2 regions of the Acidovorax sp. GW823-FHT01C06 genome follow, and region 1 is predicted to be linked to the other one. Evidence: riboswitches for the same ligand, from Rfam matches in the RefSeq annotation. Region 1 holds a riboswitch; the other holds the start of a gene.
What was found. Region 1 has a riboswitch for glycine ahead of gcvT (glycine cleavage system aminomethyltransferase GcvT). Riboswitches for the same ligand answer to the same signal wherever they lie in the genome.
Positions count from the first base shown of each region.

Region 1 (8,191 bases):
GTCGCACGCCAGGGCGCGCAGGTCTGGAAACGCCAGCATGCGTTCCACCGCCAGGCGCGGCAGCGTGGCCACGCCGAAGCCGCCCTGCACCAGCTGCACCATCGCCGAAATGGACGACACCGTGTGCACGCGGCGCGGCTCCACCTGCGCATTGCGAAAGGTGTCGAGCAGGTACACGTGCGGCTGCGAGCCGCGCTGGAAGGTGAGGATGTCCGTGTCGGCAAAATCATCGAGCACATAGTGGCGCTTGCGGTGGATATTGCCGTTGCCCACGAACACCATCTCCATGGGCGTCACCGCCTGGCTGCGCATGCCGTCGGCCGATGCAGGCAGCGCCGCGAACACGACGTCGAGCGAGCCCCGCCGGATCTGATCGAGCAGCACGGGCGTGGACTCGACCGTGAGCTCGAGCTCCAGCAAGGGGTTGTCCTTGCGCAGCTGCTCCACCCATGGAATGAGCCAGGAGTGCAGCACCGATTCGATGGCGCCCAGCCGGATCGACACCTCCAGCGGCCCGCCCGATCCCATCTCGGTCTTGAGCTGGCGCTGCAGCTCCAGCATGCGCTTGGCGTAGGTCAGAAACCGTGTGCCGGCCACGGTGAGCTTGAAGTGCTTGTCGCGCCGGTCCAGCAGCAACACACCCAGCTCCTCCTCCAGCGCGGCGATGCGGCTGGACATGGCCGACTGCGTGAGAAACAGCTTTTCCGCGGCGCGCGTGACACTTTTGAGGGAGGCCACCCAGTAGAAGGCTTCGACGAAACGCAGGTTCATGGCGAGGGGTCCCAGGGCATCACTGACGAATGGCTGACGGGGCGCGCGCACCGCCGTGGTGCGCAGGAGCGCGCCAGGCTGGGTGGCGTCATGCCGTCCGGTGCAAAAACGGCGCCATTCTGCAACGGCCGACTCCACAGCACTTTTTGCCGGCAGGAAAAAAGAGGCCACGGGGCAACGCCTGGTGACCCAGGGCATGGCGCGCCGTGCGCGCCGCCAGCGCGGTGCATGGACGACACGGATCAGGACCATCGATGTCCGAACCCCTCCCTCTGCACTGCAGCGCCACGCTGAGGCGAATCAGCCCGCAAACAGTGGCAGGTCTGCCTTCTTGAGCGTGCGCAGCACGAAGCTCGAGCGGCTGTGGCGTATGCCCTTGATCTTGTAGAGCTTCTCGCGCAGCAGGCGCTCGTAGTCGCGCGTGTCCTTGACCACGATGCGCAGCAGATAGTCATAGTCGCCGGAGACCAGATGCGCCTCGATCACCTCGGGAATGCTGGCCAGCGTTTCGCCAAACTTTTCAAGCGTGTTGTCCGAATGGCTGTCCAGCGTGACCTGCACGAGCACCGTGTCCGCCAGGTCCAGCGACTGCGGGTTGATGCGCACGGTGTAGCCCTGGATGACACCGGCCTCCTCCATCTTCTTGATGCGGCCCCAGCACGGCGAAGCGCTCAGGCCCACCGCCTGGCCGATCTCCTGCAGGCTGGCACGGGCGTTGCCCTGAAGCACAGCGAGAATTTTTCTGTCAAGACGATCCATGGCCACAATTATTCATGAATATCATCATATGCAGCAAATTTTTCTGCAAATTTGAAAATTCAAGCGAAACATGGAAAGAACTGCTGCGCCTCGCAGCGCATACTTTGGACATCAAGGCGCTCTTACCGGAGCGCACAAACTGACAGGGCCCCGGACTGGTTACCGCCAGACCGGGGCGCTTGACAAGCAAGCACCTACCTTCGCGGCCGCCCGGCCGCCCGGCTGCCCCCCTTCCCCCTCCCCCTTGCCTGGCCCAGGCCAGCAGCCTGCCTTTGTCGCCCCGGCGACGATTGCCTCCTTCCAGCGCGTTAATAAGCACGCTTACCAGCACAAACCCCGATGCTCGGGGCCATGCTGCAGCGCCATAATTTTCAGGACCGCCAACCCATGCTGCCAGCACCCTTTCCGCTGGTGCGTGCAAGGGGGCGCGGCAAGAAACATACTCACAGGAGACACCATGCAATTGACTTCCCTCGCTGCGGGCCTGGGCCTTGCGCTCGGCTTGATGGCCACCGCCAGCGCGCAGACCACCACGCTCAAGATCGGCTACGCCACGGCGCCCGATTCGCACTACGGCGTGGGCTCCAAGGTCTTCTGCGACGAAGTCGAGAAGGGCACGCAGGGGCGCTACAAGTGCCAGTACTTCCCCAACTCCGCGCTGGGCGGCGAGCGCGAGCAGATCGAGGCCATCCAGCTCGGTACGCAGGACCTGGTGAACACCTCCACCGGCCCCGTGGGCAATTTCGTGCCCGAAGTGAAGATCGTGGACATCCCCTTCCTGTTCCGCGACTACGACCATGCGCGCAAGGTGATGGACGGCCCCATCGGCCAGGACATCCTGACCAAGTTCCCGAGCAAGGGCATCATCGCGCTGGCCTGGACGGAGAACGGTTTCCGCCACATGACCAACAGCAAGCGCGACATCGTCAAGCCCGAGGACGCCAAGGGCCTGAAGATGCGCACCATGGAGAACAAGGTGCACATGGACGGCTACCGCACCTTCGGCATCCTGCCCACGCCCATGGCCTTCCCCGAGCTGTTCGGCGCCATGCAGCAGGGCACGGTGGACGGCCAGGAGAACCCCATCCCCGTGATCCTGTCGGCCAAGTTCTCGCAGGTGCAAAAGCACCTGTCGCTCACGGGCCACGTGTACTCGCCGGCGCTGCTGCTGCTCTCGCCCAAGGTGTGGAACAAGCTCAACGACGCGGACAAGAAGGTCTTCACCGACGCCGCCAAGAGCGCCTCGGTGGCCCAGCGCAAGAAGGTCAACGACGACGAGAACAACGGCATCGCCCTGCTGGAGCAGCAAGGCATGAAGGTCACCAAGACGGTGGACGGCGCCGCCTTCCGCGAAGCCCTCAAGCCCGCCTATGTGGGCTACGCCAAGGAGTTCGGCGCCGACAACATCAAGAAGATCCAGGACGTTCGTTAACTCTTTTGAGCGACTCGCACAGCCCTCCTGGCGTCGTTGTTGCGTCTTGCCGTACTGGTTGTACTGTCTGCGACGCAACGCCTAACCAGGACCGCTTCGCTGGGCTGTGTGAGCCGCTCTTGACCCGCGCCCCGCATCGCCCGGCCCACACAAGGCGCCGGGCGCTTTTGCTTTGACCCTGCACGCCCTTGTCCAAGACCGTCCCGTGAAAACCTTCGAACGCTATTTTCTGGCCGCCAACCGCTGGGCATTGATCCTGCTGCTGGCGGCCATGTCCATCATCATCTTCACCAACGTGGTGATGCGCTACGTCACCCACAACTCGCTCGAATGGGCCGAGGAGGTGTCGCGCCACATGATGATCTGGCTGACCTTCCTGGGCGCCGGCCCCGTGCTGCGCTATGGCGGCCACATCGCGGTGGAGAACCTGCAGGATGCCCTGCCCCGCGCGGGCGCCATCGCCCTGCGTGCCGTGGTCGCGGCCTTGCTGTTCGCCTTCTTCGGCTTCATGGTCTGGTACGGCTGGCTGTACATGCAGCGCACCATGTTCCAGATGACGGCCGTGACGCAGATCCCGTTCGCCTACATCTACAGCGCCATGCTGATCGGCGGCGTGCTGCTGATCGTGCACTTTTTGTTCATCGTGCGCGGCTACGTGCTCGACCGCAACTTTGCGGCCGATGAACACTTCGATGCGAATGCGAGTGCCTCCCTATGAGCGCGTCCATCATCCTCATCGTTTCGGCCTGCCTGTTCCTGGCCATGGGCGTGCCCGTGGCGTTTGCGCTGGGCCTGGCCACCGCGGCCACGCTGATCCTGGCCGAGAGCTACCCGCTGATGGTGCTGCTCAAGGAGACCTTCACCGGCATCGACAGCTTTCCGTTGATGGCCGTGCCCTTCTTCATCCTCGCGGCCGAACTCATGAGCGGCGGCTCGCTGACCGAGGTGCTGCTGAGGTTTGCCGGGCAGTTCGTGGGCCACAAGCGCGGCGGGCTGGGCTACACCAACGTGGTCTCGCTGACCTTCTTCTCAGGCATCTCGGGCTCGGCGCTGGCCGATGCGGCGGGGCCGGGGTCGATGCTGATCCGCATGATGGACAAGGCCGGCTACGACCGTTCGTACGCGGCGGCTCTCACGGCCTCGACGGCCATCGTCGGGCCCATCATCCCGCCGTCCATCATCATGATCATCTATGCGCTGCAGGATGAAACGGTGTCGGTGGGTGCGCTGTTCGTGGCCGGCCTGCTGCCGGGCCTGCTGATCGCGGTGGCCATGTGCGTCGTGAACTTCCACGTCTCCAAGAAGCGCAACTACAAGGGCGACGGCCGGATGCCGCCGCTGGCCGATATCCTGCAGACCACCTGGAAGGCGCTGCCCGCCATTTTGCTGCCGGTGGTGATCCTGGGCGGCATGCGCGCCGGCTGGTTCACGCCCACCGAGGCCTCGGTGGTGGCGGTGTTCTATGCGCTGGTGTGCGGCAAGTTCGTCTACCGCACGCTGCAGTGGAAGGCGCTGCCCGACATCCTGGCACGCTCGGCCCTGCTGTCGGCCTCGGTGCTGATCATCATCGGGCTGTCGGCCGCGTTCGCGTGGATCCTGACCATCGAGGGCATTCCGCAGCAGATGGCCGACTGGCTGGTGGGCATGAACCTCTCGCCGTGGATGTTCCTCATCATCGTGAACATCTTCCTGCTGCTGTTCGGCATCTTCATCGAGCCGCTGCCGGGCGTGATGGTGCTGGCGCCCATCCTCGCGCCCGTGGCCGTGAAGCTGGGAATCGACCCCATCCACTTCGCGATGGTGGTGATCTACAACCTCACGCTGGGCATGATCACGCCGCCCGTGGGCGGGCTGCTGTTCGTCACCTGCAACGTCTCGCGCGTACCGATGTCGCAGCTGGTGCGCGAGCTGGTGCCCTTCCTCTGGGCGCATGGCGTGGTGCTGGTGGTGCTGACCTTCATCCCGCAGCTGTCGACCTGGCTGCCGAAGGTGCTCGGGTTCATCAAATAGCGTCTGCGCGGCTTCTTCCAGCGGATATACTGGCGGCCGTCAGGAGAGAGCCCCTTCCCATCAACGAAAGGGGCCGCCGAAGGCGCAGGCAGCAGCCGAACGCTCAGGCAAAAGGACTGGCAACCGCCCGCAGTGATGCGGGCGTTCCCTTGCTGGAGAGAGATGGACCGTGCAGCACGGCACCCATCCACCGAAGGAGCAAGCCGCGCGGCCAGCCAGGGCGCTGCGGTGAATCTCTCAGGTAAAGCGGACAGCAGGGCAAATCCCGCGACCCATAGGGCCGCGGCCACCATTTGCCCCGGAGTCCGCCTTGACCACCCCTACCGCCCCGCTGCTGACCACCCCCCTCAACGCCCTGCACACCGAGCTGGGCGCCCGCATGGTGCCGTTTGCGGGTTACTCCATGCCCGTGCAGTACCCTGCCGGCCTGATGGCCGAGCACCTGCACACGCGCAACGCGGCGGGTTTGTTCGACGTCTCGCACATGGGCCAGCTCAAGCTTGTCGGCCCCGGCGCCGCTGCCGCGTTCGAAACCCTGATGCCCGTCGACGTGATCGACCTGCCCGTAGGCAAGCAGCGCTACGGCCTGCTGCTCACCGACGAAGGCACGGTCATCGACGACCTGATGTTCTTCAATCAGGGCAATGACACCCTGTTCGTCATCGTCAACGGCGCCTGCAAGGTAGGCGACATCGCGCACATCCAGGCACGCATCGGCCAGCGCTGCGACGTCATCCCCATGCCCGACCACGCCCTGCTGGCGCTGCAAGGCCCGCAGGCAGTCACCGCCCTGGCGCGCCTGGCACCCGGCGTCGAAAAGCTGGTATTCATGACGGGTGGCGACTTTTCCATTGCGGGCTGCGACTGCTTCGTGACCCGCAGCGGCTACACCGGGGAGGACGGCTTCGAGATCTCGGTGCCCGCGTCCCAGGCCGAAACCCTGGCGCGCGCGCTGCTGGCCCAGCCCGAGGTCAAGCCCATCGGGCTGGGCGCCCGCAACTCGCTGCGCCTGGAAGCCGGCCTGTGCCTGTACGGCAACGACATCGACACCACGACCACCCCACCCGAGGCGGCGCTGAACTGGGCCATCCAGAAGGTGCGCCGCACCGGCGGCGCGCGCGCGGGCGGCTTCCCCGGTGCCGACAAGGTGCTGTCGCAGATCGACAACCCCGCCAGCCTGCAGCGCAAGCGCGTGGGCCTGGTCGCGCTGGAACGCGTGCCCGTGCGCGAGCACACCGAACTGCAAGGCCCCGACGGTCAAAAGATCGGCGAAGTGACCAGCGGCCTGCTGGGGCCCACCGTGGACAAGCCGGTGGCCATGGGCTACGTGGCGCCAGCCTTTGCCGCCATCGGCACGCGCGTCAACGCCATCGTGCGCGGCAAGGCCGTGCCCATGGAGGTGGTGTCCATGCCGTTCACGCCTGCGCGCTACCACCGCGGCTGACCCTCTGCAACCGCCCCAGCCCGGCTAAAGTGGCGGCTGGCATCGGCACTTTTTCTGTTTTCCCCTTTTTTGGAGCTTCCCCCATGACCATCAAGTATTCCAAGGACCACGAGTGGATCGACATCTCCGACCACGAAGCCGCCACCGTGGGCATCACGCTGCATGCCCAGGACGCCCTGGGCGACGTGGTCTTCGTGGACCTCCCCGAGGTCGGCACGACCTTCACCCAGGGTGACGTGGCCGGCGTGGTCGAGTCCGTGAAGGCCGCGGCCGACGTGTACATGCCTGTCACCGGCGAAGTCGTCGAAGTGAACGAAGCACTGCGCGCCGACCCCTCGCTGGCCAACAGCGATCCCATGGGTGCCGGCTGGTTCTTCAAGGTCCATGTGACGGACATGCTGCAGTTCGATGCGCTCATGGACGAACCCGCCTACGCCGAGTTCGCCAAGAACGCCTGACCCTCCGATGCCCGCGGCCCGGCACCTCCCCGCCGGGCCAATGTGTTTCCTTGCACTGTGCCGCCGCCGATGACCTCCCAAGCCCCCCTGCCCACCCTCGCCGCGCTCGAGAACGCCACCGAATTCCTGCCCCGCCATATTGGCATCGACGCAGCGGATGAAACCCACATGCTGTCAGTGATCGGCGAAGCCTCGCGCAGCGCCCTTATCGAAAGCATCGTGCCGCGCTCCATCGCGCGCAGCGCGCCCATGGACCTGCCCCTGCCCGCCACCGAAGCGGCGGCGCTGGCCGAGCTCAAGGCCATCGCTGGCAAGAACAAGGTCCTGCGCAGCTTCATCGGCCAGGGCTATTACGGCACGCACACGCCGGGCGTCATCCTGCGCAACATCCTGGAGAACCCCGCCTGGTACACCGCCTACACGCCCTACCAGGCCGAGATCTCGCAAGGCCGCATGGAGGCCCTGGTCAACTTCCAGACCATGGTGTGCGACCTGACGGGCATGCCGATCGCCAACGCATCCATGCTGGACGAAGCCACCGCTGCGGCTGAAGCCATGACCCTGGCCAGGCGCTCGGTCAAATCCAAGAGCAATGTCTTCGTGGTGGCGGGCGACGCGCACCCGCAGACCATCGAAGTGATCCAGACCCGCGCCAAGCCCCTGGGCCTGGAAGTGCGCCTGGCCAACTCGGCCGAGGAATGGAACGACCTGCTGGCCGGTGACTACTTCGCCGTGCTGGCCCAGTACCCTTCCACCAGCGGCCGCATCGACGACCTGCGCGCCGAGGTGCAAAAGGCGCACGAAAAGCAGGCCGCCTTCATCGTGGCCGCAGACCTGCTGGCCCTGACGCTCATCACGCCGCCTGGCGAATACGGCGCCGACATCGTGGTGGGCACCACGCAGCGCTTTGGCATGCCCATGGGCGCGGGCGGCCCGCACGCCGCCTACATGGCCTGCCGCGACGAGTTCAAGCGCAGCCTGCCCGGCCGCCTGGTGGGCGTGAGCGTGGACGTGCACGGCCAGCCCGCCTACCGCCTGGCGCTGCAGACGCGCGAGCAGCACATCCGCCGCGAAAAGGCCACGTCCAATATCTGCACTGCGCAGGTGCTGCCTGCCGTGATCGCCAGCATGTACGCCGTGTACCACGGCCCAGACGGCCTGAAACGCATCGCGCAGCGCGTGGCCAGCTACACGGCCATCCTGGCCAGGGGACTCACGCAGCTGGGCGCCCCCGTGCGCCCCCAGGGCTGCTTCGACACGCTCACGCTCAAAACCGACAGCGCTACCAAATCAATAGCTGCTCGCGCAGTGCAGATG
Region 1 covers NZ_JBXAKN010000003.1:218,930-227,120, forward strand. Annotated here, with positions in the region: gene AC1RCS_RS09155 (LysR family transcriptional regulator) at 1-771, opposite strand, end outside; gene AC1RCS_RS09160 (Lrp/AsnC family transcriptional regulator) at 1,072-1,530, opposite strand; gene AC1RCS_RS09165 (TRAP transporter substrate-binding protein) at 1,988-2,962, shown strand; gene AC1RCS_RS09170 (TRAP transporter small permease) at 3,168-3,680, shown strand; gene AC1RCS_RS09175 (TRAP transporter large permease) at 3,677-4,972, shown strand; glycine riboswitch at 5,003-5,101, shown strand; glycine riboswitch at 5,115-5,236, shown strand; gene gcvT (glycine cleavage system aminomethyltransferase GcvT) at 5,283-6,416, shown strand; gene gcvH (glycine cleavage system protein GcvH) at 6,500-6,874, shown strand; gene gcvP (aminomethyl-transferring glycine dehydrogenase) at 6,944-8,191, shown strand, end outside.

Region 2 (8,191 bases), on a different contig from region 1:
TTTTGATAGCTTCTTGCGCTTTACCGACAAGCGGTAGAGGGCTAAAAAGTGCTCAGAACAGCCGCCTCCAGCGCACCGAATGCCCGTTTCAGCGCCGGTTGACTCTTTAATGTGAATACACTATTCTTTAAATAGTCAATTTGACAGATTTAAAGATATTAAATGAAGACCACCCGCCAGCAGCAAGATGCCACCCGCCGCCAGATCGTGGCCAGCGCGGTGGACCTCATGACCCGCCAGGGCTTCGACGGCACGACGATGAAGGACATCGCCCGCGCCGCCGGCATTGGCGACGCCACGATCTACAAATACTTCCCGACCAAGGACCGCATCGTGCTGGGCTACCTGGACGACGTGGCCCACCAGGCGCTGGCCGACACCCTGCAGACGCCCGGCTTCGCGGGCTACGGCCTGCAGGAAAAGCTGCAGCGCCTGACCGACGCGGTGCTGGAGCGCCTGCTGGCCGACCGCGAGTTCGTGGCCCAGGTGCGCAGCCTGGCGCGGCGCTCGCCGCTGTCGATGCTGGCCGAGCCCCTGGCGGCGCGGCACAGCCTGCGCGAGGCCGTCGCCAGATTTCTGGAAGCCGCGGAGGCCAGTGGCGAAATCGAGCCCTGCGACTTCAAGGGCATGGCGGGCGGGCTGTACACCGACTACCTGGCCGGTGTGGTGACGTACTGGCTGGCCGACACCTCCGAGGAATTTGCCGACACCACGCAGCTGGTGGACCTCTCGCTCGGCGTGCTGGTGCAGGCGCTGCGCGGGGGGCTTGTCAACCGCGTGCTGCAACTGGGTGGTTTTGTGCTGCGCAGCCAGATGGCCCGCATGGTGCAGCACAGCAGCGGCCTGATGGGCATGCTGCAGCTGGCCAGACAGGCCATGGCCAGCGCACCGCCCGGCCCGGCCCCCGCCTACACGGCAGCCGCTGAACCATCCCGGTCGCCGGAGCCTTCCAAACCGCCGCGTGCGCCGCGCAAACCCCGCGCTGCCAGCCCGGCACCCGCCGCACAGCCAGTGGCCACGCCCCGCAAGAGGAAGTCCGCATGACCACCGCCCCCGCCGTGCGCGAAATCCAGGTGCCCCCAGGCACCGTCATCCATGCCACCTTGCATGACGCGGATTTTTTTGACGCCTTCACAACGACCGATCCCCGCCCCGCCGCCAGCGCATTGCAGACCTGGCTGGAGGTCTTGGCCAGGACACCGCGGTGGACGGAGCAACTTCTGGCAGTGCGCAACAAGCTGGTGCGGCTGATGGGTCTCAAGGACGTGGGGCAGTTGCAGGACGTGCATCCGCTTGCCAGCGGAGCCTCTCCAACCAATGCGCGCAGCTACCGCGTCGGAGACCGCGTGGGCATCTTCCTCATCCGCCATCTGAGCGACACCGAAGTGGTGATGGGGCAGGACGACAAACACCTGGATGTGCAGGTCTCGCTGACCAAGCACGGCCAGCCTGGCAGTGCCCCCACGGTCGTCATCAGCACCGTGGTGCACATCCACAACACGCTGGGCCATGCCTACATGGCCGTCATCACGCCGTTTCACCGCCGCATCGTGCAGGCCATGCTGCAACAACTGGCCGCTTCAAACCATGGCCCGCGCTGAACCGCCGCGCACCAGCCGGCTTGCGCGCGGCACCATCACGGGCCTGGCGGCGGCACGCATCGGCATGGCCCAACTAGGCCATCGCGTGCGCAGCACGCCGTCTGCCCAGGCGCAGGCCGACCACGAGGCCGCCCTGGGCCGCATCCTTTTTGGCGCCCTGGGCCAGCTGCGGGGTTCAGCGCTCAAGGTATCGCAACTGCTCAGCATGCACCCGGGCCTGCTGCCCGACGGCGTGCGGCAGGAGCTGGCGCGCGCCCACCACCAGGCGCCGCCGCTCAACCGCGCGCTGGTGGGGCGCGTGTTCCGCCAGGCCTTCGGCCAGGAGCCCGAGGCGCTGTTCGACCACTTCGAGCCCACCGCCTTCGCCGCCGCCAGCCTGGGCCAGGTGCACCGCACACAGCTGGCGGGCCACGGCACGGTGGCCGTCAAGGTGCAGTACCCCGGCATTGCCGCCACCATCGCCAGCGACATGCAATTGATGCGCACCGCGCTGCGCGCGCTGGCCCACACCGACATGCCCCTGCCCGCCAGCACCGTGGTGGACGGCGTGATGGCCGAGATCGAGGCCACGCTGCTGCGCGAGGTGGACTACCTGCAGGAAGCCGAGCAACTGCAATGGTTTGCGCAGCACGCGGCTTTGCCCGGCGTGGTGCTGGCGCGGCCCATCCTGTCGCACACGCGGGCCCAGGTGCTCACGCAGCAGTTCCTGCCGGGCCAGCACCTGCAGGCCTGGCTGGCCACGCAACCCACACAGCAGCAACGCGATCAGGCCGGGCAGCACCTGTGGGACTGGTTCATGCACTGCACTTTTGTGCTGGGCCGGGTGCATGCCGATCCGCACCCTGGTAATTTTCTGTTCGCCCCCGATGGCACGGTGGGTGTGCTCGACTTTGGCTGCACGCGCAGCCTCTCCGACGGGTTTCGGGCGCAAGTGACACAGGCGTGGTCCGCACTGCTGCGCCCTCCCTCCGACCCGCAGCGCGACGCGCTGGTGCTGCAGGCCTACCAGGCACTCGGGCTCGTCAACGCCGGCCTCTCCGTGCAGGCCTACGCCGCCGAACTCGCCCCCGCACTGGCTGACATGCAGGCCTGGCAGATGGAACCCTTCACGCAGGCGGTTTTCGATTTTGGCGCCAAGACGCCGCCACCCATCACCGCCGCCCGCCACCAGCGCGTGCTGGGCGATCACTTGGTGCAGGTGCCCGGCGAAATGCCGGCGTTCGAGCGCATGTGGATGGGCCTGATGCACCTGCTCACGGGGCTGGGTGCACGGGTGCGCACGCATTGCCCCGCCCTTCTTTCTTCCTAGGAACCCGCCCACATGACCACCCTGACCTCCCCCTCCCCTCGCTCTGCGGCCATGCCGCCTCGCAGCCGCTGGAAGGGCCCGTGGATGCTGGCCGTGGCGCTGCTGCACACGCTGTATGCCGCCGTCGTGTTTCCGACCCAGCTGCAGGAGATCGTGCGGCGCGGCGTTTTCAACAGCGTGCAAAAAGACCCGACCGTGGGCGCCGTGGTCTGGTTTGTGCTGTTCGGCGTGTTGTTCGCGTTGCTGGGCTGGGCCATCCTGCTGGCCGAACGCAACACAGCCATGGCGCCCGTCCCCATGCGCGGGCTCGGTGCCGGGTTGCTGGCCCTCACGCTGCTGGGCATCGTGCTTATGCCCGCCTCGGGCTTCTGGCTGGCGCTGCCGCCCGCGCTGGCCCTGTGCTGGCCCCCGAGGCGCTGAAGGCGAAGAAGACGGATCGCCGCGCCGCGTCTGCACCTTCCACGGCCACCCTGATTGACTTGAAAACTGTCCATGAATACTGCGCTGGTACTGGCAGCCGGGGGCCTCGCCCTGGTGGGCGTTGCGCACTCGGTGCTGGGTGAATTCCTCGTGTTTCGCGCACTGCGCACGCAGGGCGTGGTGCCCACCGGCGGCAAGCCCGTGCTGCACGAGCGGCAGGTGCGCATCCTGTGGGGCACCTGGCACCTGGCCACCGTGCTGGGCTGGGCCCTCAGCGCCCTGCTGTGGCGCCTGGGGACCGTACCCGGGGATGCCAACCTGGGGGCCTGGGTGGCTGACGTGGCCGGGCTGGCCACCTTGGTCAGCGGAATGCTGGTGTTCTATGCCACCGAGGGCAGGCACCCTGCCTGGTTTGCCTTGCTGGTGGTGGCGGCCCTGGTGTGGTGGCGTTGACACGCGCGGGCCTGCACCGGACGGCCACCTGCACGCCCCGGCGTGAAAGAAATCACGAAAAGCCCCCCCTTTGCCGCCACGGGAAACACAACTTCACAAGACTTCGCAATTCGCCTACACCGTCTTGACGCAGCATCTGCACCATGAAGTCTCCGGTTCCGCAAGGAATCATTTTGAGGAGACCATCATGGCCCGCAATGCACTCGCCGCTGCTTCCATCGCCCTGCTGTCGCTGGGCGCCGCGACCGTGGCGCAGGCACAGACCAGCGCCACCGTCGTCATCCAGTCGGGGCAGCCCCACCACTACCAGGCGCCGCCCGCGCCGGTGATGGTGCAGTACGGCCCACCCCCGCCACCGCGCTACGAAGTGGTGCCCCGCCCCCGCCGCGACATGGTGTGGGTGCCTGGGTACTGGGACTGGCGCGGCCACCGCCACGTCTGGATCCAGGGCCACTGGGTGAAGGCCCGCCCGGGCTACTACTACCGCGAGCCCCGCTGGGTGGAGCATGGGGGCCGCTGGGAAATGCGCCCCGGCGGCTGGGACCGCGATGGCGACGGCATCCCCAATCGCTATGACCGCGACCGCGATGGCGATGGCATTCCCAACCGCTACGACCGCGACCATGACAGGGACCGCGACGGCGTGTCCAACCGCCACGACCGCGACCGCGACGGAGACGGCGTGCCGAACCGCCACGACCGCCGCCCGGACAACCCCTATCGCAATTGACGGGGCCTGAGCGCCGCCCGCCCCCCGATGGCGGCGGGCGCGCCAGGAACTGGCCCTCGCCGCCTACGCACACCCCCGCAGGGCGCCTACGCGGCCCGGCTGCCCGTGCCGCCACCATGCAGTGACCGCTTCCGCAAGGAACATCAGGAGAATCCCATGACCTTCATGACCCGCAAGACATTCACCGCAGCCTCCATCGCCTTGATGGCGCTGTGGACCCTCCCGCAGGCGCATGCCGCCACGCAGGGCACCGTCATCGTCCAATCGGGCCAGCCGGAGCGCAGCTACCACGCCACGCAGTACCAGGTGAGGCCCGCGCCCCCTCCCCCGCGCCATGAAGCCGTGCCCCGCCCCCGCCGGGGCCAGGTGTGGGAAGAAGGCCACTGGGAATGGCGTGGCAACCGCTACCAATGGGTGCGCGGCCACTGGGTGCAGGCCCGCGCCGGCCACCAGTATCGCCAGCCGCACTGGGTGGAACGCGAAGGCCGCTGGGAGTTTCAGCGTGGCGGCTGGGACCGTGACGGCGATGGCGTCTCCAACCGCCATGACCGCGACCGGGACGGCGACGGCGTACCGAACCGCCGCGACCAGCAGCCCGACAACCCGCGCCGCAACTGACCCCACGCCCGGCGCGCGCCGCGCAGGGCGCCGCCGGTCAGCCCAGTTGAAGTTCGGCGCGCCCCAGGCCGGGAAACTCAGCCACCACCACCGTGCCCGGCGCCACCATCACGGTGCCGGTGCAGGACCCGGTGGTCACCCACTGTCCCGCGCGCAGCCCACCCAGGCTGTGCGCGCCGCCATTGGCCAGCCAGGTGAGCAGGCGCAGGGGATCGCCAGCCGGGTTGCCCCAGCCAGCGTGCCGCACGGCCTGCGCGCCATTCACCGACAGCACCACGGGCTGCCGCATCGGCTGCACCGACTGCGCGCTCTCCGTTCCCGACCCCACGATGAGTGCCCCATGGCAGGCCTGGTCGGCCAGCCGGCTCCACTCGCCTTGCTGCGCCCAGGCGGCGTAGCGCGTGTCGCAGACCTCGATGGCCGCCCGCACCGACGCCACGGCGGACAGCGCCTCGGCCTCGCTGTAGGGCTGCGCCCGGGCAGGCAGATCGGCACCCAGTTCGTACACCAGTTCCGCCTCCACACCCAGCACGGCGAAGCCCGCGCAGGACAGGCGCACCGCGCCCCCGCCGGCCATCGCAAACACCGAATCGCGCGCCAGGGCCGCCCGCGCAGGCAGCGCCTGCGGCGACGCCGCACCCACCTTCCAGCCCGCGATCTCGCCGCGCTCGCGCACCACGGCGTCCTGAACGGCATAGGCCTGGGCAGCGTTCTGGGGACGCAATGCGGCGGGCAGGTCGAGGGGACGGGGCGTGCGCCCCAGGCGGGCCATGGTGAGCACGGCCGCGCTGGTCAGCGGATCAAAGGCGGTATCGGGCATCAAGGCGTCCTGGAGAGAAAGGCGAAGGTTCCGGCGGATTATGGCCAACCCCGTGCCCGCAGCATCAGCAACGATTGCGGTTCATTAGCGCGGACAAAGCGGTTTTTGCGCGATGCGGGCTCCTAGAATGGCCCCCGCAGGAGAGTCAGCGGCCCCGCCCGCTTCACCGAAGGCGCAAACTCCCATACACGCTCAGGTCCCGTACTGCACCATTCATCAAAGCCGTCTGGAGAGCCGCTTCGCGCAACGCGAAGCGCACCGAAGGAGCAAACCGCGCGCCATGTGGGCCGCGCGGTGAATCTCTCAGGTACCAAGGACAGGGGGAGCGGCAGCTTGGGCATTCATGCGCCAGCTGCACGCTATTGAATTCATAGCTGCCAGCGCATGTTGTTCTAGCGCCAGAGCCCAGAAAGGCTTTGAAAATCATGCGCGTGATCGTTTTGGGCGCCGGCTTGCTCGGCGTGACTTCGGCTTATTTCCTGCAACAGCGCGGCCACGAGGTGACCGTCATCGACCGCCAGGGTGCGCCCGGCGCCGAGACCAGCTTCGCCAACGGTGGCCAGATCTCGGTGAGCCACGCGGAGCCCTGGGCCAACCCGAGCGCGCCGCTCAAGGTGCTGCAGTGGCTGGGCAAGGAGGACGCGCCTCTGCTGTTCCGCATCCGCGCCGACATGCGCCAGTGGCTCTGGGGCCTGGACTTCTTGCGCAACTGCACGCCGGCGCGCACGCGCCACAACATCGAGCAGATCGTGCGCCTGGGCACCTACAGCCGCGACACGCTGCAGCAGTTGCGTGCGGCCACCGGCATCCAGTACGACCAGCGCACACAAGGCATCCTGCACTTCTATACCAACCCAAAGGAATTCGACGGCGCTCTGGGCCCGGCCGAACAGATGCGCGCGCTGGGCTGCGAGCGCCAGGTCATCAGCGCCGACGAGGCCGTGCGCATCGAGCCCGCGCTGGCCCACATCCGCCCGCAGCTCGCAGGCGCCACCTTCACGGCCGAGGACGAGTCGGGCGATGCCAACCAGTTCACGCGCGAGCTGGCCCGGCTGTGCGAGGCGGCGGGCGTGCAGTTCCGCCTGGGCCACCACGTCACCGCGCTGCGCGAAGCCGGCGGCCACATCGACCATGTGGAAGTGACCAACGCCGAGGGCCGCTTCGAGCGCGTGCGCGGCGACGCCTTCGTGCTGGCCATGGGCTCGTTCAGCCCGCTGCTGGCGCAGCCGCTGGGCATCCGCCTGCCCATCTATCCGGCCAAGGGCTATTCGGTGACCATGCCGGTCAAGGATGCGGGCAAGGCGCACCAGGTGAGCCTCACGGACGACGAGTTCAAGCTCGTGTTCTCGCGCTACACCAGCGAACGGGGTGGCGACCGCCTGCGCATCGCCGGCACGGCCGAATTGAACGGCTACGACCGCCACCTGAACCAGGTGCGCTGCGACGCCATCGTGCGCCGCGTGGAGCAGCTGTTCCCCGGCGCGGGCGATGCCAGCCAGGCCCAGTTCTGGACCGGCCTGCGCCCCGCCACGCCCAGCAACGTGCCGCTGATCGGCGCCACCAAGGTGGCCAACCTCTTCCTCAACACGGGCCACGGCACGCTGGGCTGGACCCACGCCTGCGGCTCGGGCAAGGCCCTGGCCGACATCGTGAGCGGCCGGGTGCCCGAAGTGGACTTTGCATTCCAGGGTCTGCAGGGCTGCGCTCCCGGCAAGGCGCTGGTGCCATCGCGCACCACGGCCTGAACGGGAGCACAGCGGGGTTGCAGCACCGCCGCGCAGGCGGCGCTGCCACCACGGGCCAGCGCCCGGCCTACCTGGCAGCGCCCGTGGCGTGCGCCACGAACTGCGCCACGGCCTGCATGTCCTTCTCGCTCATGCGTTCGGCATACGAAGGCATCACGCCGATGCCCGCCTTGAGCGCGCGCAGCACGCGGCCCGCGTCGGGCTTGAGCTCATCCAGCACCGGGCCCACCTGCCCCTCGGCACCGGCGGCCTGCAGCGTGTGGCACACGGCGCAAGCAGGCTGGATCTTGATGAACAGCTCCTTGCCCCGCGCCAGCTCGGCGGCATCCGCCGCCCAGCCGGCACCCGTCCACAGCAGCAGCACGCTCGACATGGCCGCGAGCGCAGGCACGCGCAAATGCTGGAAACCGATGCGCCCCAGCACCAGTGCCACCGCGGATCTGGCACGGCCAGTCCGGGGGGCGCGCTCCCCTCCAGGGGGGAAGGCGCGCAGCG
Region 2 covers NZ_JBXAKN010000005.1:150,784-158,974, forward strand. Annotated here, with positions in the region: gene AC1RCS_RS12950 (TetR family transcriptional regulator) at 163-1,044, shown strand; gene AC1RCS_RS12955 (DUF2867 domain-containing protein) at 1,041-1,601, shown strand; gene AC1RCS_RS12960 (ABC1 kinase family protein) at 1,588-2,910, shown strand; gene AC1RCS_RS12965 (DUF6463 family protein) at 2,923-3,330, shown strand; gene AC1RCS_RS12970 (hypothetical protein) at 3,403-3,783, shown strand; gene AC1RCS_RS12975 (YXWGXW repeat-containing protein) at 3,971-4,513, shown strand; gene AC1RCS_RS12980 (thrombospondin type 3 repeat-containing protein) at 4,679-5,131, shown strand; gene AC1RCS_RS12985 (2-keto-4-pentenoate hydratase) at 5,169-5,951, opposite strand; glycine riboswitch at 6,168-6,281, shown strand; gene AC1RCS_RS12990 (D-amino acid dehydrogenase) at 6,377-7,696, shown strand; gene sorU (SorU family sulfite dehydrogenase c-type cytochrome subunit) at 7,764-8,069, opposite strand.
Region 2: it holds a riboswitch for glycine, as region 1 does, so the genes downstream of both, AC1RCS_RS12990 (D-amino acid dehydrogenase) here and gcvT (glycine cleavage system aminomethyltransferase GcvT) in region 1, are expected to answer to the same signal.